2 regions of the Pseudomonas arsenicoxydans genome follow, and region 2 is predicted to be linked to the other one. Evidence: predicted binding sites of a transcription regulator. Region 2 holds the regulator's gene; the other holds the start of a gene.
The links. Region 2 encodes sigma-54, which starts transcription at its own class of promoters, with help from an activator protein. Its sites were predicted from a motif close to ANTGGCATNNANNTTGCTNT; they were not measured.
Positions count from the first base shown of each region.

Region 1: a site for sigma-54 is predicted at 3,103-3,122, ahead of BLQ41_RS24640 (DNA translocase FtsK). Genes of this name have one in related genera too.

Region 1 covers NZ_LT629705.1:5,280,291-5,287,244, forward strand. Annotated here, with positions in the region: gene lolA (outer membrane lipoprotein chaperone LolA) at 1-394, opposite strand, end outside; gene BLQ41_RS24640 (DNA translocase FtsK) at 459-2,864, opposite strand; gene trxB (thioredoxin-disulfide reductase) at 3,173-4,132, shown strand; gene aat (leucyl/phenylalanyl-tRNA--protein transferase) at 4,197-4,877, shown strand; gene BLQ41_RS24655 (arginyltransferase) at 4,935-5,642, shown strand; gene infA (translation initiation factor IF-1) at 5,743-5,961, shown strand; gene clpA (ATP-dependent Clp protease ATP-binding subunit ClpA) at 6,847-6,954, opposite strand, start outside.
Region 2 covers NZ_LT629705.1:37,592-47,424, forward strand. Annotated here, with positions in the region: gene murA (UDP-N-acetylglucosamine 1-carboxyvinyltransferase) at 1-883, opposite strand, end outside; gene BLQ41_RS00210 (BolA family protein) at 906-1,145, opposite strand; gene BLQ41_RS00215 (STAS domain-containing protein) at 1,260-1,565, opposite strand; gene BLQ41_RS00220 (MlaC/ttg2D family ABC transporter substrate-binding protein) at 1,562-2,215, opposite strand; gene mlaD (outer membrane lipid asymmetry maintenance protein MlaD) at 2,227-2,694, opposite strand; gene mlaE (lipid asymmetry maintenance ABC transporter permease subunit MlaE) at 2,694-3,491, opposite strand; gene BLQ41_RS00235 (ATP-binding cassette domain-containing protein) at 3,491-4,300, opposite strand; gene BLQ41_RS00240 (KpsF/GutQ family sugar-phosphate isomerase) at 4,578-5,552, shown strand; gene BLQ41_RS00245 (KdsC family phosphatase) at 5,552-6,076, shown strand; gene lptC (LPS export ABC transporter periplasmic protein LptC) at 6,084-6,656, shown strand; gene lptA (lipopolysaccharide transport periplasmic protein LptA) at 6,643-7,191, shown strand; gene lptB (LPS export ABC transporter ATP-binding protein) at 7,191-7,916, shown strand; gene BLQ41_RS00265 (RNA polymerase factor sigma-54) at 8,101-9,594, shown strand; gene hpf (ribosome hibernation-promoting factor, HPF/YfiA family) at 9,669-9,833, shown strand, end outside.

The DNA.
Region 1 (6,954 bases), 1.3 Mb from region 2:
TGGCGCTGATGTCGAAGCTCTGGCTGATCTTGGACACGTCACCCGACAACAACAGGGCTGGAGTCTGGGTCAAGCGCAGGTCGAGGGTCTTGATGGTGACCTGTTCAAGATCCGGGTCCCACAGGGTGACCTTCTTGCCGTCGGAAACCATCGTTTGTTCAGCGGGTGCATTGGTGTGCCAGTAAAACAGGCCTGGACGCTGCAGCGACATGTCACCGGCGGTTTCCTGCAATTGGGTGCCGCTGCCATCGAGGGTCAGTTGCGAAAAGCGTGCAGTCAGGGTCTTGGATGTTTCCAGCAATTGGGTCAGACGCGCCACGTCCTTGTCATCGGCGTGAGCCGAGAGCGTGGTCAAAGCCAGTACCGGCAGCAACAGCATGCGGATAAGACGCATGGGAGTCCTCATAACATTCGTGGGAGTACGGGCATCGCATGTCGCGACGCCCTTTCAATTCAAATCAGTCGCGTACCGGGCCTGGAGCCAGGACTTCACGCGAACCGTTGGTATTCATGGACGTCACGACCCCGGCCATTTCCATGGCTTCGATCATGCGCGCGGCGCGGTTGTAGCCGATTTTCAGCTTGCGCTGAACTGCAGAGATGGAGGCACGGCGGCTTTCCAGAACGAACTGGACGGCTTCGTCGTACAAGGCATCGGTTTCAGCATCGTCGTCACCGCCACTGCCGCCATTTTCAAAGCCACTGCCGGCCTCTTCGACACCGGCCAGGATCTCGTCGTTGTATTCCGGCGCTCCACGCAGCTTCCAGGCTTCAACCACCCGGTGAACCTCGTCATCGGATACGAACGCACCGTGAACACGAATCGGCAGGCTGGTGCCCGGCGGCATGTAGAGCATGTCACCGTGGCCCAGCAATTGCTCGGCGCCGCCCTGGTCGATGATGGTCCGCGAATCGATCTTGCTCGACACCTGGAACGCCATGCGCGTCGGGATGTTCGCCTTGATAAGACCGGTGATCACGTCAACCGACGGACGCTGGGTCGCGAGGATCAAGTGGATACCGGCCGCACGGGCCTTCTGGGCGATACGGGCGATCAGTTCTTCAACCTTCTTGCCGACGATCATCATCATGTCGGCGAATTCGTCGACCACTACGACGATGGTTGGCAGCTTGGTCAGCAACGGTGCTTCGTCGTGAATGCTTTCGCGCTTGTACAAAGGATCGGTCAACGGTGTGCCGGCGTCCTGGGCTTCCTTGACCTTGGCGTTGAAGCCCGACAGGTTTCGTACGCCCATCTTTGCCATCAGTTTGTAGCGACGTTCCATCTCCGCCACGCTCCAGCGCAGGGCGTTGGCGGCATCCTTCATGTCGGTAACCACCGGGCACAGCAGGTGCGGAATGCCTTCGTAGATCGACAGCTCAAGCATTTTCGGGTCGATCATGATCAGCTTGGCGTCTTCCGGGCCGGACTTGAACAGGATCGACAGGATCATCGCGTTCACACCCACCGACTTACCGGAACCGGTCGTACCGGCCACCAGCAAGTGAGGCATTTTCGCCAAGTCGGTGATGACCGGCTTGCCGCCGATGTCGTGGCCCAGGGCCAGGGTGACGGGCGACTTGAAGTTGTCGTACTCGGGCGTCGACAGCACTTCGGAGAAGCGCACGATCTGACGATCTTCGTTCGGGATCTCGATACCGACGGTGGTCTTGCCGGGAATCACTTCCACCACCCGCACACTGGTCACGGCCAGGGAACGCGCCAAGTCTTTTGCCAGGTTGGAAATGCGGCTGACTTTGACGCCAGCAGCGGGCTGGATTTCGTAACGGGTAATCACCGGCCCCGGGTGAATCGAATCCACCGAGACTTCGACGCCGAATTCCTTGAGCTTGATTTCCAGCAAATGGCCGACGGCCGCCAGGGATTCCGGGGAATAATTGAGTTGTTTCTTTTCTGCCGGGTCGAGGATCGAGATCGGCGGCAAGGTGCCTTCGACGGCGCTGTCGACGAACAGCGGGGCCTGCTTCTCTTTTTCCACGCGTTTGCTCGGCGCTGCCGGTTTTGGCGGCGCGGGCGCGATCACAGGCGGCACCTGCTTCTCGCGGTCCGACATGTGTTTGCTCAACGCTTGCTCGCGCTCGATCAAGCGCTCCTTGACCTTGGCCTGCTCGCGTTTGTCGGTGACAGTCGGCGCAACCACGTCATGAACGCGATCATCGACTTCACGCAACTGCGCAACCAGCTGCTTGCGTTCGACACGGGCGGCCCACCAGCGATTGGCCGCGCCCTGGAACAGTTCCAGCAGGTCGAGGGTAATCTTGCCGGTGACGTCCATCACCTTGAACCATGACAGGTCGGTGAACACGGTCAGGCCGAACAGGAACAGCGCGATGAACAACAACGTGCTGCCCTGAATGTTCAGGGCGTTCCTGGCCAGATCGCCAAGGCTTTCGCCCAACGCACCGCCAGCGCCGGCCGGCAGACCGGTTGCCGCGTGAAAATGGATATGTGCCAGGGCCGCGCCAGACAGCACCAGAAACACCAGGCCGATCAGGCGCCAGGAGAACAGCCAGCCGCTCCACTCCCACGCCTCGTGGCGCTGACGGAAGATCTGATACGCCTTGATCGCCAGCAGCAGCGGGAAGATATAGGCGAAATAACCCAGCACCATGAACAGGATATCGGCGCTGTAGGAACCGACCGGTCCGCCGAAGTTCTGCACGTCCTCGATCTTGCTGTTATGGCTCCAGCCCGGATCGTCCTTGCCATACGTCAACAAGGCCATCATCAGGAACAGGCACAGGCCGCCGATGGCGATCAATGCACCTTCCTTGAGCCGGTAGTGCAAATGCTGGCGCCAGAGCGGAACGACTGTCTTGGGTGCTGCGGTGGATTTCTTCAAAACGCTTCTTTTCCTGCGCCCGTGGCGCGTCCATCTGTTGATTGACTATAAAAAACTGCCCAATCCAGGCAGGTAAAAAAGTTAACAGGCGCAACTGAGACTACTTTTAACACTGCGCCCTGGTTTTTTTAAACACGGTACGCATTGCTTATTTTGTTACAAACACAGTTACAGGCAGGCATTGTACGGGTTTGTTCGCCCGATGCCATGCTTCAAGCCCTTGGATGTAGCATAGCCAAAGGCAGGTTACGCGCGATTCAATTTGAGCATGCATTCTCTTTTGTGACAAAGGCTTATGAGGTGTTTTTATGAGCGAAGCGAAGCATTCCCGCCTGATCATTCTGGGTTCTGGCCCTGCCGGTTACAGCGCAGCCGTTTATGCCGCTCGTGCCAACCTCAAACCCGTTGTCATTACCGGCATACAGGCAGGTGGCCAGCTGACCACCACCGTCGAAGTCGATAACTGGCCCGGCGACGTCGAAGGCCTTACCGGCCCGGTGCTGATGGAACGCATGCAAAAACACGCCGAACGCTTCGACACACAGATCGTTTACGACCACATCCATACCGCCAAGTTGCAGCAGCGCCCTTTCGAGCTGATTGGCGATGGCGGCACCTATACGTGCGACGCCCTGATCATCGCCACCGGCGCTTCAGCGCAATACCTGGGACTGGCATCGGAGGAGACCTTTGCCGGCCGCGGCGTTTCAGCTTGTGCCACGTGTGACGGTTTCTTCTATCGCAATCAAGTGGTCGCGGTCGTTGGCGGCGGCAACACCGCAGTCGAAGAAGCCCTGTACCTGTCGAACATCGCCAAGGAAGTCCATCTGATTCACCGGCGCGACAAGCTGCGCTCGGAGAAAATCCTTCAGGACAAGCTTTTCGAAAAGGCCGCCAACGGCAATATCCGCCTGCACTGGAATCAGCATCTGGATGAAATTCTGGGCGATGCCAGCGGCGTGACCGGCGCCCGCCTGCGCGACAGCCACACCGGCGAAACCAGCGAGTTGCCTGTGGCCGGCGTGTTCATCGCCATCGGCCACAAGCCCAATACCGACTTGTTTATCGACCAACTGCCCATGCGCGACGGCTATTTGCTGGTCAAGGGCGGCAACGAAGGCGATGCCACCGCCACCGAGATTCCAGGAGTCTTTGCCGCAGGCGATGTGGCCGATCACGTGTACCGCCAGGCAGTGACTTCCGCAGGGGCTGGCTGCATGGCCGCACTGGACGCCGAGAAATACCTCGACGACATTCCCGTCGTTTGACGGCAAACTTGACGGCGGGCCCACCGGCCCGCCCCCGCCCTCCCCTTCTGCAAGCCCGGATGCCATGCTGACTTGGTTACAACGCAATACCCTGACCTTCCCGCCGCTGGAAAAAGCCATGCGCGACCCCAACGGTCTGCTGGCCGCCGGCGGCGACCTGTCTGCCGATCGTCTGATTCAGGCGTATCGCCACGGCTGCTTTCCGTGGTTCTCGGAAGGACAGCCGATTCTCTGGTGGTCGCCGGATCCACGCACAGTGCTGTTTCCCGACGAACTGCATGTCTCGCGCAGCCTGAACAAATTATTGCGCCAGCAACGCTATCAAGTGACCTTCGATCAGGATTTCGCCTCGGTCATTGCGGCCTGCGCCGCACCACGCGATTACGCCGACGGCACCTGGATCACTGACGCGATGCAGACGGCGTATCTGGAGCTGCACAGACGCGGCTACGCGCATTCCGTTGAGGTCTGGGACGATGGTGTGCTGGTTGGCGGGCTCTATGGCCTGGCGATGGGTCAGCTGTTTTTCGGCGAATCCATGTTCAGCCGCGCTGACAATGCCTCGAAATTTGGTTTTGCCACACTGGTGCGACATCTGAAAGACTCAGGTTTTGTGCTGATCGATTGCCAGATGCCGACTGACCACCTGCACAGCCTGGGGGCCAGGGCCATTCCCCGCCGCGAGTTTGCCGGCTACCTTGCGCAGCATCTGGATCAACCCAACCGTGCCACCTGGGTTTGCTGAGCGACATTTGCGCGCGTGGCTTACACTTAATGCAAAAGCTTATCCCGAGGGTTGATCATGACCGAGTTGGCGCGTTTGAAGTTCTATGCCACTCAGCCCCACTCTTGCAGTTATCTGCCCGAGGAGCAGGCCACCACGCTGTTCCTCGACCCTAGTCAGCCCATGGATGTGCATGTCTACGCAGATCTGTCTGAAATGGGTTTTCGTCGTAGCGGCGATCATCTTTACCGGCCTCATTGCCAGAATTGCAATGCGTGCGTACCGGCGCGCATCCCCGTGGCGCAATTTACGCCCAACCGTCAGCAGAAACGCATTTTCAAACGCAACGCCGACCTGCAAGTGCGCCCTGCCAGACCGCAATACAGCGAAGAGTACTTCGACCTCTACCAGCGCTACATCGAACAGCGGCACGCCGACGGCGACATGTACCCGCCGAGCCGTGACCAATTTTCGACCTTCCTGGTGCGTGACCTGCCGTTTTCACGCTTCTACGAATTTCGCCTCGAAGGCCGGCTGGTGGCGGTAGCTGTCACTGACCTACTGCCAAACGGTTTGTCGGCGGTCTACACCTTCTACGAACCTGAAGAAGAACGCCGCAGCCTGGGGCGCTACGCGATCCTCTGGCAGATTGCCGAGGCCAAACGTCTCGGCCTGGAAGCCGTCTACCTCGGCTATTGGATCAAGAACTGCAAAAAGATGAGCTACAAGACCCAATATCGCCCCATCGAACTGCTGATTAATCAACGTTGGGTCATCCTGAACTAGAACCCCTTGGCTTAAACCCCATTTTTCGGGCACAATGCACGCCGCTTTTGCCTGGCGCAGTTGCACCGGGCCATTCATTGGACACCGAGGGCTTTACTGCATGTCGAAAGAAGACAGCTTCGAAATGGAAGGCACTGTCGTCGACACCCTGCCCAACACCATGTTTCGTGTGGAGTTGGAAAATGGGCACGTCGTAACCGCGCATATCTCCGGCAAGATGCGCAAGAACTACATTCGTATTCTTACCGGTGACAAAGTGCGCGTCGAGCTGACGCCCTATGACTTGAGCAAAGGGCGCATCACTTACCGCGCTCGCTAATCAAGTCAATACAAAACGCCCGGTTTATGCCGGGCGTTTTTGTTTGTCTGCGATTTGGTGGGGGCCTGGGTTTTGGGTTCTTGGGTTCTTGGGTTTTGGGTGTATATCCGTTGCTGCGGTAACGGCTGCTGGCGGTTTCGCTTTTACAGCGACTCACTTTTCCAGACGCCGAAAAGTAAGCAAAAGGCTTCGCCCCGGCGTACGGCGCCTCGCTGAGGCTCCGCGTTCCCTCGCTACGGTGTCCATCAGGGGGCATCGCCTCCGGTCTGCTTCGCGACGACCTCCTCTCGATGTGTGCGGCTTCGCCGCACGGCGCTACGCGCCTAACCCCCTGATGAACACCTACGCTCGGCCTGCCGAAGGGGCGAAAGATCAAAAGCAGATCAAGATCAAGATCTAAAGCCACAGCCACAGCCACAGCAAGATCAAAAGATCGCAGCCTCGTTTCACTCGACAGCTCCTACAGGGGGATCGGTGTGCATCCGCTTCTCACCACTCAACAGGATGAGCGTTAGCTCGGCTGCAGCTCTTGATCTTGATCCACGGGCGACGTCGGAAGGCTGAGAGGAGGGATTCATCCGGGGTGGGAGCGCAGCGAGCGTTCGACGAAGTCGAACACATCGAGAGGAGGTGCAGCGAAGCAAACCGGAGGCGATGCCCCCCGGATGGATCCCGGAGCGAAGGAACCCCGAGCCTCAGCGAGCGGGCCGAACGTAGGAGCAAGCGTTTTTTTGCTTACTTTTTTTAGGCGTTTGTAAAAAAAGTGAGTCGCCGTAAGGGCGAAACCATAAGCAGCCGTTACCGCAGCAACGGATATACACCCAAACCCCAAACAGCAAAAAGGCGCCCGAAGGCGCCTCTAGCTTTACAACAGATCAACAACCGTCAGGCCATCTCAGCCGTGGTCTCGAAATCGAAGGTCAGCTCGCCATCCTTCAAATCGATATGAACCACGCCACCATGGTCAGCCAGTTCGCCAAACAGAATCTCTTC
Region 2 (9,833 bases):
CAGCCTTTGGCCGCTTGCCGTGCATGTTCAGCTCGATCCAGTCTTCGCCGCAGGTGATTTCGGCACCCGATTCGCGAAGTTTTTCCAGAACGGCTTCAAGGATGGTCGGATCGGTGTCCTTGACCTTCACACGACCGCCGGTGACAGCGGCCGCCACCAGGTAGGTGCCGGTTTCGATACGGTCAGGCATCACTTTGTAAGTGGTCGGGTGCAGACGCTCGACGCCATCGATGGTGATGGTGTCGGTGCCGGCGCCAGTGATCTTGGCACCCATGGCGATCAGGAAGTTCGCCAGATCGATGACTTCAGGTTCGCGAGCGGCGTTCTGCAACACGCTGCGGCCCTTGGCCAGAGCGGCCGCCATCATGATGTTTTCGGTACCGGTCACGCTCACGGTATCGAAGAAGAAGTGCGCGCCGCGCAAGCCGCCTTCAGGCGCCTTGGCCTTGATGTAGCCGCCTTCGACGTCGATGACCGCGCCCATCGCTTCAAGACCGCGAATGTGCAGGTCAACCGGACGCGAGCCGATGGCGCAACCGCCAGGCAGTGCGACTTCGGCTTCACCGAAACGCGCAACCATCGGGCCCAGCACCAGGATCGACGCACGCATGGTTTTCACCAGTTCGTACGGAGCGATCAGGGTCTTGATGGTGCGCGGGTCGATTTCGACGCTGAGCTTCTCGTCGATCACCGGCTCAATGCCCATGCGACCGAACAGCTCGATCATGGTGGTGATGTCGTGCAGGTGCGGCAGGTTGGCCACGGTCACCGGGCCATCGCACAGCAGCGTGGCAGCCAGGATCGGCAGGGCAGAGTTCTTTGCCCCGGAGATGCGGATTTCGCCATCAAGACGAACGCCACCGGTAATAATCAATTTATCCATAAGAATCTCGACGCCCTTGGGCTCAGGTGCGCTCGGCCCAGGCCGCGCTGCTGAAAAATTTCATAGTAACCGCATGGATGCTGCCATCGGCGATCCATGGGTTCAAATGGGCATAGATGCTTTGCTGACGCTTGACCGGGCTCAGTGCCGCCAGTTCATCGCTAATCACGTTCAGCTGAAAGTTGCAGCCTTCGCCTTCAACTTCCACCCGGATTCCTGGCAGCTTTCCTTCAAGGAAGCTCTTAACTTCTACGGCCTGCATGCTCAACCTCAATCGGCGCCCTGTGCGCGCGGGTCGGACATCATACAAAAAAGCCCCGCGCCTGCGAACCCCGCTAAGCAGGACTCTGACGGGGGGCTTCTTTATAGATGTGGATTAGGGATGCGCCAACAGCTCGGTCAATTCGCTGACCTGAGCGATTTCGCGCATGTCTTCAGGCATCCCGCGGATGCTCAGCTTCTTGCCGGCCGCCTCTGCATCGCGCATGAAGCACAGCAGCAGGGACAAGCCCACGCTGCTGGACTTCAATACTGCCGAACAATCGACCACCAGGGTGTCGGCCTTGCTGGCCTTGATCAGCGCCTCCCCCTGCTTGCGCAGGCCGGGGCCGGTCCGGTAATCCAGCATCCCGCTAAGCCGCAGCTCGCCGGTTTCGCTCATGCGAATGGCCGACACACTCATTGGGCAGACTTCTCGGTGGCATCGGCGGTTTTTTCCTTGGCCTTGGCGACTTCCCCGGCCCAACCATTGATGGTCTTGTCCAGGTCGTTGCCATTGCGCTGCATCGCATCCGCGAATTGATCGCGGAACAGCTTGCCAATGTTGATACCGTTGATGATCACGTTACGCAGCTTCCACTCGCCATTGATCTTCTCGAGTGTGTAAGACACGGGATAGATCGCCCCGTTGTTACCTTTTACGGTCATGCCAACGCTGGTGCGGTCGCCCGACTCATCCTTGGCAGGATCGACGGTGATGCCCTGGTTGTTGTATTCGAGCAGGGCATTGCCGTAGAACTGGAACAGGCCCCGCTTGAAGTTTTCTTCAAAGGTCTTCATCTGCGCCGGTGTGGCTTTGCGCGAGTACTTGACCGTCATGATGCTTTTGGAGATGCCTTCGGCATCCACCACAGGTCCGACGATGGTGTTCAACGCCGTGTAGAAATCCTGCGGATCCTTTTTATACTTCTCTTTGTTGGCCGACAGGTCGGCCAGCATCCGGTTCGTGGTGTCCTGAACCAGTTCGTGCGCGGAAGGCGCCGCCACGGCGTTAGCCATCAACGGCAGGGCCGCCAGTATTACCAACAGGCCACGTCGCAAGGTAGAGATCATTCAAAAGCTCCTCATTTGGCGTCTTTGCTAACGGTATTGAGCAGGAATTTACCGATCAGGTCCTCGAGTACCAGCGACGACTGGGTGTCGTGAATGATCCCACCGTCCTTGAGCAAGCTGGATTCGCCGCCCACGCTGATACCGATGTATTTTTCGCCCAACAGGCCAGCAGTCAGGATAGATGCAGTGGAGTCAGTCGGCAGATTATCTACACGCTTTTCCACCTGCATGGTCACTCGACCGGTGAAACTGTCGCGATCCAGATCGATAGCCGTGACCTTGCCGATGGTTACACCGGCCATGGTCACTTTAGCTCTGACCGTCAAACCGGCGATATTGTCGAAATATGCATAAAGTTTATACGTGTCTGTTGTTGCGCTCGGGGACAGGCCACTTACCCGCAACGCCAGCAACAGCAAAGCCAGGATGCCAGCCAGCAAGAAAAGGCCGACACCGATTTCCAGGGTGCGGTTTTGCATCAGAAATCTCCAAACATCAAGGCGGTCAGAATAAAGTCCAGGCCGAGTACAGCCAAAGAGGCATACACCACGGTCTTGGTAGTGGCACGACTGATCCCCTCGGAAGTGGGCTCGCAGTCATAGCCTTGGAATACGGCAATCCAGGTCACGACAAAGGCGAAGACGATGCTTTTGATGATGCCGTTGAGCACATCGTCAGTGAACGTCACGCTGTTTTGCATGTTGGACCAGTAGGAACCCTCATAGACACCCAGCCAGTCGACTGCCACCCAGGAACCGCCCCAGATACCCACCACGCTGAAAATCATCGCCAGCACCGGCAGGGAAATGAAGCCGGCCCACAGGCGCGGGGCAACGATGTATTTGAGCGGGTCGACACCAATCATTTCCAGACTGGACAACTGTTCGGTGGATTTCATGTTGCCGATTTCGGCGGTCAACGCGGAACCGGCGCGCCCGGCGAACAACAATGCCGTGACCACGGGGCCCAGTTCACGCAACAGCGTCAGCGCAACCATCTGGCCGACCGCCTGCTCGGAACCATAACTGGACAGGATGTTGAAGCCTTGCAGCGCCAGCACCATGCCGATGAATACCCCGGAGACCACGATGATCACCAGGGACATCACGCCTACCGAATGCAGTTGCTTGATCAGCAGGCCAAAACCGCCGCCGATGCCACCGCGACCGAGCAAGGCATGAAACAGGAATATCGCCGAACGGCCGAACACCGCCAGTGCATCAATGGCGGAATGGCCGAACCGGCGAACGCGTTCTATCAGTGAAATCTTGCGCATCAACGCTTCCCCAGAAGATCTGCGCGGTAATCCGTCGCTGGAAAGTGGTATGCGACCGGACCGTCGGGATCACCTGTCATGAATTGACGAATGCGCGGTTCCTGCGAGTTCATCAACTCCTCGGGAGTGCCCTGCCCCAATACCTGCCCGTCACCCACTACATATATGTAATCGGCGATGCTCGCGGTCTCGGCCAGATCGTGGGACACCACGATACTGGTGATGCCCAGCGCATCGTTGAGCAAGCGGATCAGGCGCACCAGCACGCCCATGGCGATAGGGTCCTGGCCGACAAAAGGCTCGTCATACATGAGAATCTGCGGATCGAGGGCAATCGCCCGCGCCAGCGCGACACGACGCTTCATGCCGCCGGACAACTCGTCAGGCATCAGCTCGATGGCGCCACGCAAGCCCACGGCCTGCAATTTGAGCAGGACGATGTCGCGGATCATCTCTTCCGGCAGCTCGGTGTGGACGCGCAGCGGAAAGGCGACGTTCTCGAACACATCGAGGTCGGTGAACAGCGCGCCGCTCTGAAACAGCACACCCATGTGTTTACGCGCATCGAACAAATCGCTGCGCGACAGCTTTGGCAGGTTCTGGCCGTTGACCCAGACTTCGCCCTTGGTGGGCCGCAACTGTGCGCCCATCAAGCGCAAAAGCGTGGTCTTGCCACACCCGGAAGGCCCCATGATGCCGGTGACCTTGCCGCGCGGGATACGGATATCGACGTTATTGAAAATGCTGCGCGCACCGCGCTTGAAGGTCAGTCCCTTCAGCTCGACCGCGTAGGCGTTATCGGCACTCATCTAAACTCCTTGCGATGCAGCCTCTCACTCGGACGCCTGGCTCTCTGACGAAAGCACATACCTCCCCGGGCAGGCCGAACTGGCGGCGAACTATATCACTGCAAAGGGCAAGCGCCCAAGGCCCAAGCCGGGCCATCTTCAGCAACAAGACAGGGAAAAAACCTTGTTCGGCGGGTATTTGGCAACAGGGAACGACAAAGCATGACGAACTTGCGTGAGGGTTTCGATCATTACCGCTATAATCGCCGCCTTTTCATCAGGCTATACGATTTCTGACATGAGCCAATCCAGCGACCTGATTCAATCCGCCCAACGCACCATCCGCCTCGAGCTGGAAGCCGTACAAGGCTTGCTACCCCAAATCGACGCAGATTTCGTACGCGCTTGCGAGATGATTCTGGCCAGCAAAGGCCGCGTGGTCGTGGTCGGCATGGGCAAGTCGGGGCATATCGGCAACAAGATTGCCGCCACACTTGCCAGTACCGGCACCACGGCCTTTTTCGTGCACCCGGCCGAAGCCAGCCATGGCGACATGGGCATGATTACGCGCGACGACATCATCCTGGCCCTGTCGAACTCCGGCTCTACCAATGAAATCGTGACCCTGCTGCCCTTGATCAAACGCCTGGGCATCAAATTGATCAGCGTCACTGGCAACCCCGATTCGCCGCTGGCCAAGGCTGCCGAGGTCAACCTCAACGTTCACGTCGAGCACGAAGCCTGCCCACTGAACCTGGCACCGACCTCTTCGACCACCGCTGCGCTGGTCATGGGTGATGCCCTGGCTGTCGCACTGCTGGAAGCCCGTGGCTTTACTGCTGAAGATTTCGCCTTTTCCCACCCGGGTGGCGCGCTGGGCAGACGCTTGCTGCTGAAAGTCGAAAACGTCATGCACGCCGGACAAGAGCTGCCGCAGGTTCAGCGCGGCACCCTGCTCAAGGACGCGCTCATGGAAATGACCCGAAAGGGCCTGGGCATGACTGTGATCCTGGAAGCCGATGGCAAACTCGCCGGCATCTTCACCGACGGTGACTTGCGTCGCACCCTGGACCGCAGCATCGACATCCACAGCGCCACCATCGATCAGGTCATGACCGCACACGGCAAAACCGCCCGAGCCGAAATGCTTGCGGCCGAAGCCCTGAAAATCATGGAAGACCACAAGATCAACGCACTGGTCGTGGTCGACAGCGACGACCGCCCGGTCGGCGCCTTGAACATGCACGACTTGCTGCGTGCAGGAGTAATGTAATGAGCACCGACCTGCTGCAACGCGGCAAACAGATAAAACTCGCGGTGTTCGACGTCGACGGCGTGCTGACCGACGGACGGCTGTACTTCCTTGAAGACGGTAGCGAATTCAAGACGTTCAATACCCTCGACGGCCAAGGCATCAAGATGTTGATGGCAGCCGGCGTGCAGACCGCTATCATCAGCGGCCGCAAGACTCCCGTGGTCGAGCGTCGGGCGAAGAACCTCGGCATTCCACACCTTTATCAGGGGCGCGAAGACAAACTGGTGGTGCTGGACGAGCTTCTGGCCCAACTCAACCTAAGCTATGAACAAGTTGCCTATTTGGGTGACGACTTGCCAGACCTGCCGGTGATTCGCCGTGTTGGCCTGGGCATGGCGGTGGCCAATGCTGCCAGCTTCGTGCGTGAAAACGCCCATGGCATTACCCTGGCCCGTGGTGGCGAGGGTGCCGCTCGTGAATTCTGCGAATTGATCCTGCTCGCCCAGGGCCGCCTTGATGCGGCCAACGCCGCGTACCTGTGAGCCCATTATGTTGAGCAAAAAGATTCGTAACATCGTGCTGTTCAGTTGCATCGCGGCGCTATTCGCCGCGGTCGGCTACTGGAACATCAGCCCGGAACGCTTCCTCGATAAACCGGTAGCCAAGGTCGACGAAAGCGCGATTGACTATTACGCCACCAACGCCCACAGCGTGCAGTACCTGCCGGACGGCAAATTGCAGTACGAAATGACGTCCGACAAGGTTGAACACCTGAAAGCGACCGAGGTGACGTTGCTGACCAATCCCGACCTGAACATGTTTCGCGGCACCCAGTTCCCGTGGCACGTGCAGAGCGAGCGCGGGGAAGTCAATCCCGACGGCACTCAGGTCGAGCTGATTGATTCGGTGCGCATCACGCGTTTCGACGAGAAAAATCGCAAGACCCTGATTACCACCACCCGTATGACTGTGTTCCCCAAGGAGCAATATGCGCAGACCGATCAACCCGTTAGAATCGACGGCGCTGGCGGTGTATCGACAGGCAACGGAATGAAAGCGTACTTGAAAGAAAGCAGGATACACCTGCTATCGAACGTAAGAGGACAGTATGAGGCTCGTTAAAACTCTCCCTATTTTGCTCAGTCTGGGCGCAGCACTGGGAAGCGTGAGCGCCTGGGCTCTGCCGAACGATCAAGAGCAGCCTATCCGCATTCAGGCCGACGATGCCCAACTGGACGACAAGAATGGCGTTGCCACCTATAAAGGTGACGTGATCATCACCCAAGGCTCGATGATCGTTAAAGGCAACACCGTGACCATCACCCGCACGCCGACCGGCGACATTGACGTGGTGACCTCGGTGGGCAACCTCGCCTACTTCGAACAATTGCAGACCGCCGGCGACACCAAGCCTGTTCAGGGCTGGGGCGTCACGATCCAGTACCATGCCGCGCAAAACCGCATCGTGTTGATCGACAAGGCAAAAGTCATCGACAAGGACAACAACACCACCCAAGGCGAGAAAATCGTCTACGACACCGTCAAGAAGCTTGCGAGCGCTGGTCGCGCCACAGGCAACAAAGTCACCGAAGCGCGTCCACGCATCGACATGGTGATCCAGCCCAAGCCGAAAACCGACGCGAAAAAGGCTCCATAATGGCAACTCTGAAAGCTCAGCATCTGGCCAAGAGCTACAAGAGCCGCCAGGTCGTGCGTGATGTCAGCCTGTCGATCGACAGCGGTCAGATCGTCGGCCTGCTGGGTCCTAACGGCGCCGGCAAGACCACCTGCTTCTATATGATTGTCGGCCTGGTGCAGGCCGACCAGGGTCGCGTACTGATCGATGACCTGGACGTAAGCCACCAGCCAATGCACGGTCGTGCAAAAGCCGGTATCGGCTATCTTCCGCAAGAAGCGTCGATTTTTCGCAAACTCTCGGTGGCCGACAACATCATGGCCATCCTCGAGACCCGCAAGGAGCTCGACAAGGACGGTCGTCGCAAGGAACTGGAAAGCCTGCTACAGGAATTCCATATCAGCCACATCCGTGACAACCTCGGCATGAGCCTCTCCGGTGGTGAGCGCCGCCGCGTGGAAATCGCACGCGCCCTGGCCACCAACCCGAAATTCATCCTGCTCGACGAACCGTTCGCCGGCGTGGACCCGATTTCGGTAGGCGACATCAAACAGATCATCTACCACCTCAAGGCCAAAGGCATTGGCGTGCTGATCACCGACCACAACGTCCGTGAAACCCTGGATATCTGCGAAACCGCCTACATCGTCAACGATGGACAGCTCATTGCCGAAGGCGACTCCGCCACCATCCTGGCCAATGACCTGGTGAAAGAAGTCTATCTGGGCCATGAGTTCCGCCTGTAAGCACTCAGGTGTCTGGCAGGTCGCCCGAGCGCTCGTCTCGATAAAAAATCAACATTTTTTTATTGTTACGGCGCTCTAGGCAAACGCTGCAGTTTCGGGCATATAATTTGCTTATGTTTGGCGCTCCGGCGCCCTGTAGTGGATGGCGCATGTGCGCCGGCGAATAAGGTGTTTAGCCCCTGCCATGAAACCATCGCTAGTCTTGAGAATGGGCCAGCAGCTGACGATGACACCGCAGCTGCAACAGGCCATCCGCCTGCTCCAATTGTCGACCCTGGACCTGCAACAGGAAATCCAGGAGGCCCTGGAGTCCAATCCGATGCTCGAACGCCAGGAAGAAGGCGACGACTTCGATAACGCCGACCCCTTGGCCGACAAAGCCGAACAGCAACCCAACGCCGATGTTTCAGAGCCCTCCTACCAGGAAACCGCCCCGACGGTGGACAACCTCGAGGAAGGTGACTGGAATGAGCGTATTCCCAACGAGCTGCCCGTCGATACGGCATGGGAAGACGTTTATCAGACCAGCGCCAGCAGCCTGCCGAGCAGCGATGACGACGAGTGGGATTTCACTACCCGCACATCAGCCGGTGAAAGCCTGCAAAGCCATTTGCTGTGGCAGCTGAACCTGGCACCGATGTCCGACACCGATCGCTTGATCGCCGTAACCCTGATCGATTGCATCAACAATCAGGGCTACCTGGACGAAACCCTCGAGGAAATCCTCGAAGCCTTCGATCCGGAACTGGACATCGAACTGGACGAAATCGAAGCCGTCCTGCATCGCATCCAGCAGTTCGAGCCTGCCGGTATCGGCGCCCGCAACCTGGGCGAATGCCTGCTGCTGCAACTGCGCCAGCTGCCAGCCAAGACACCTTGGCTGGCGGAAGCCAAGCGCCTGGTCACTGACTACATCGATCTGCTCGGTAGCCGCGACTACAGCCAGCTGATGCGCCGCATGAAGCTCAAGGAAGATGAACTGCGCCAGGTGATCGAACTGGTGCAGAGCCTCAATCCGCGCCCGGGCTCACAAATCGAGTCCAGCGAAGCCGAATACGTCGTCCCTGACGTGATCGTGCGCAAGGACAACGAGCGCTGGCTGGTCGAGCTGAATCAGGAATCGGTGCCACGGCTGCGGGTCAACGCCCAATATGCCGGGTTTGTGCGCCGTGCCGACACCAGCGCCGACAACACCTTCATGCGCAATCAATTGCAAGAAGCACGCTGGTTCATCAAGAGCCTGCAAAGCCGCAACGAAACCCTGATGAAAGTGGCCACCCAAATCGTCGAGCATCAGCGCGGCTTCCTGGAGTACGGTGACGAAGCGATGAAACCGCTGGTCCTGCACGACATCGCCGAAGCGGTGGGCATGCACGAGTCGACGATTTCACGGGTGACCACACAGAAATTCATGCATACCCCTCGGGGCATATATGAACTGAAATACTTTTTTTCCAGCCACGTCAGCACCTCCGAAGGCGGCGAATGCTCGTCCACGGCGATCCGCGCAATCATCAAAAAACTGGTTGCGGCGGAAAATCAGAAAAAGCCGTTGAGTGACAGCAAGATCGCTGGTTTACTGGAGGCACAAGGCATTCAGGTGGCTCGCCGCACCGTCGCCAAGTACCGCGAATCCCTCGGGATCGCGCCTTCGAGCGAACGCAAGCGGTTGATGTAGAGCCACGCCACAGCGTTCCAGTGGTAGATCATCTGATCTACCGCTTTATGCACTGGCAACGAAGGAGAAGCTGTATGCAAGTCAACATCAGTGGACACCAACTGGAAGTGACCGAACCTCTTCGCACCTACATCGGCGAAAAACTCGAACGATTAGAGAGGCATTTCGACAAGATCACCAACGTGCAAGTCACGATGTGCGTCGAAAAGCTGAAGCAGAAAATCGAAGCCACGTTGCAT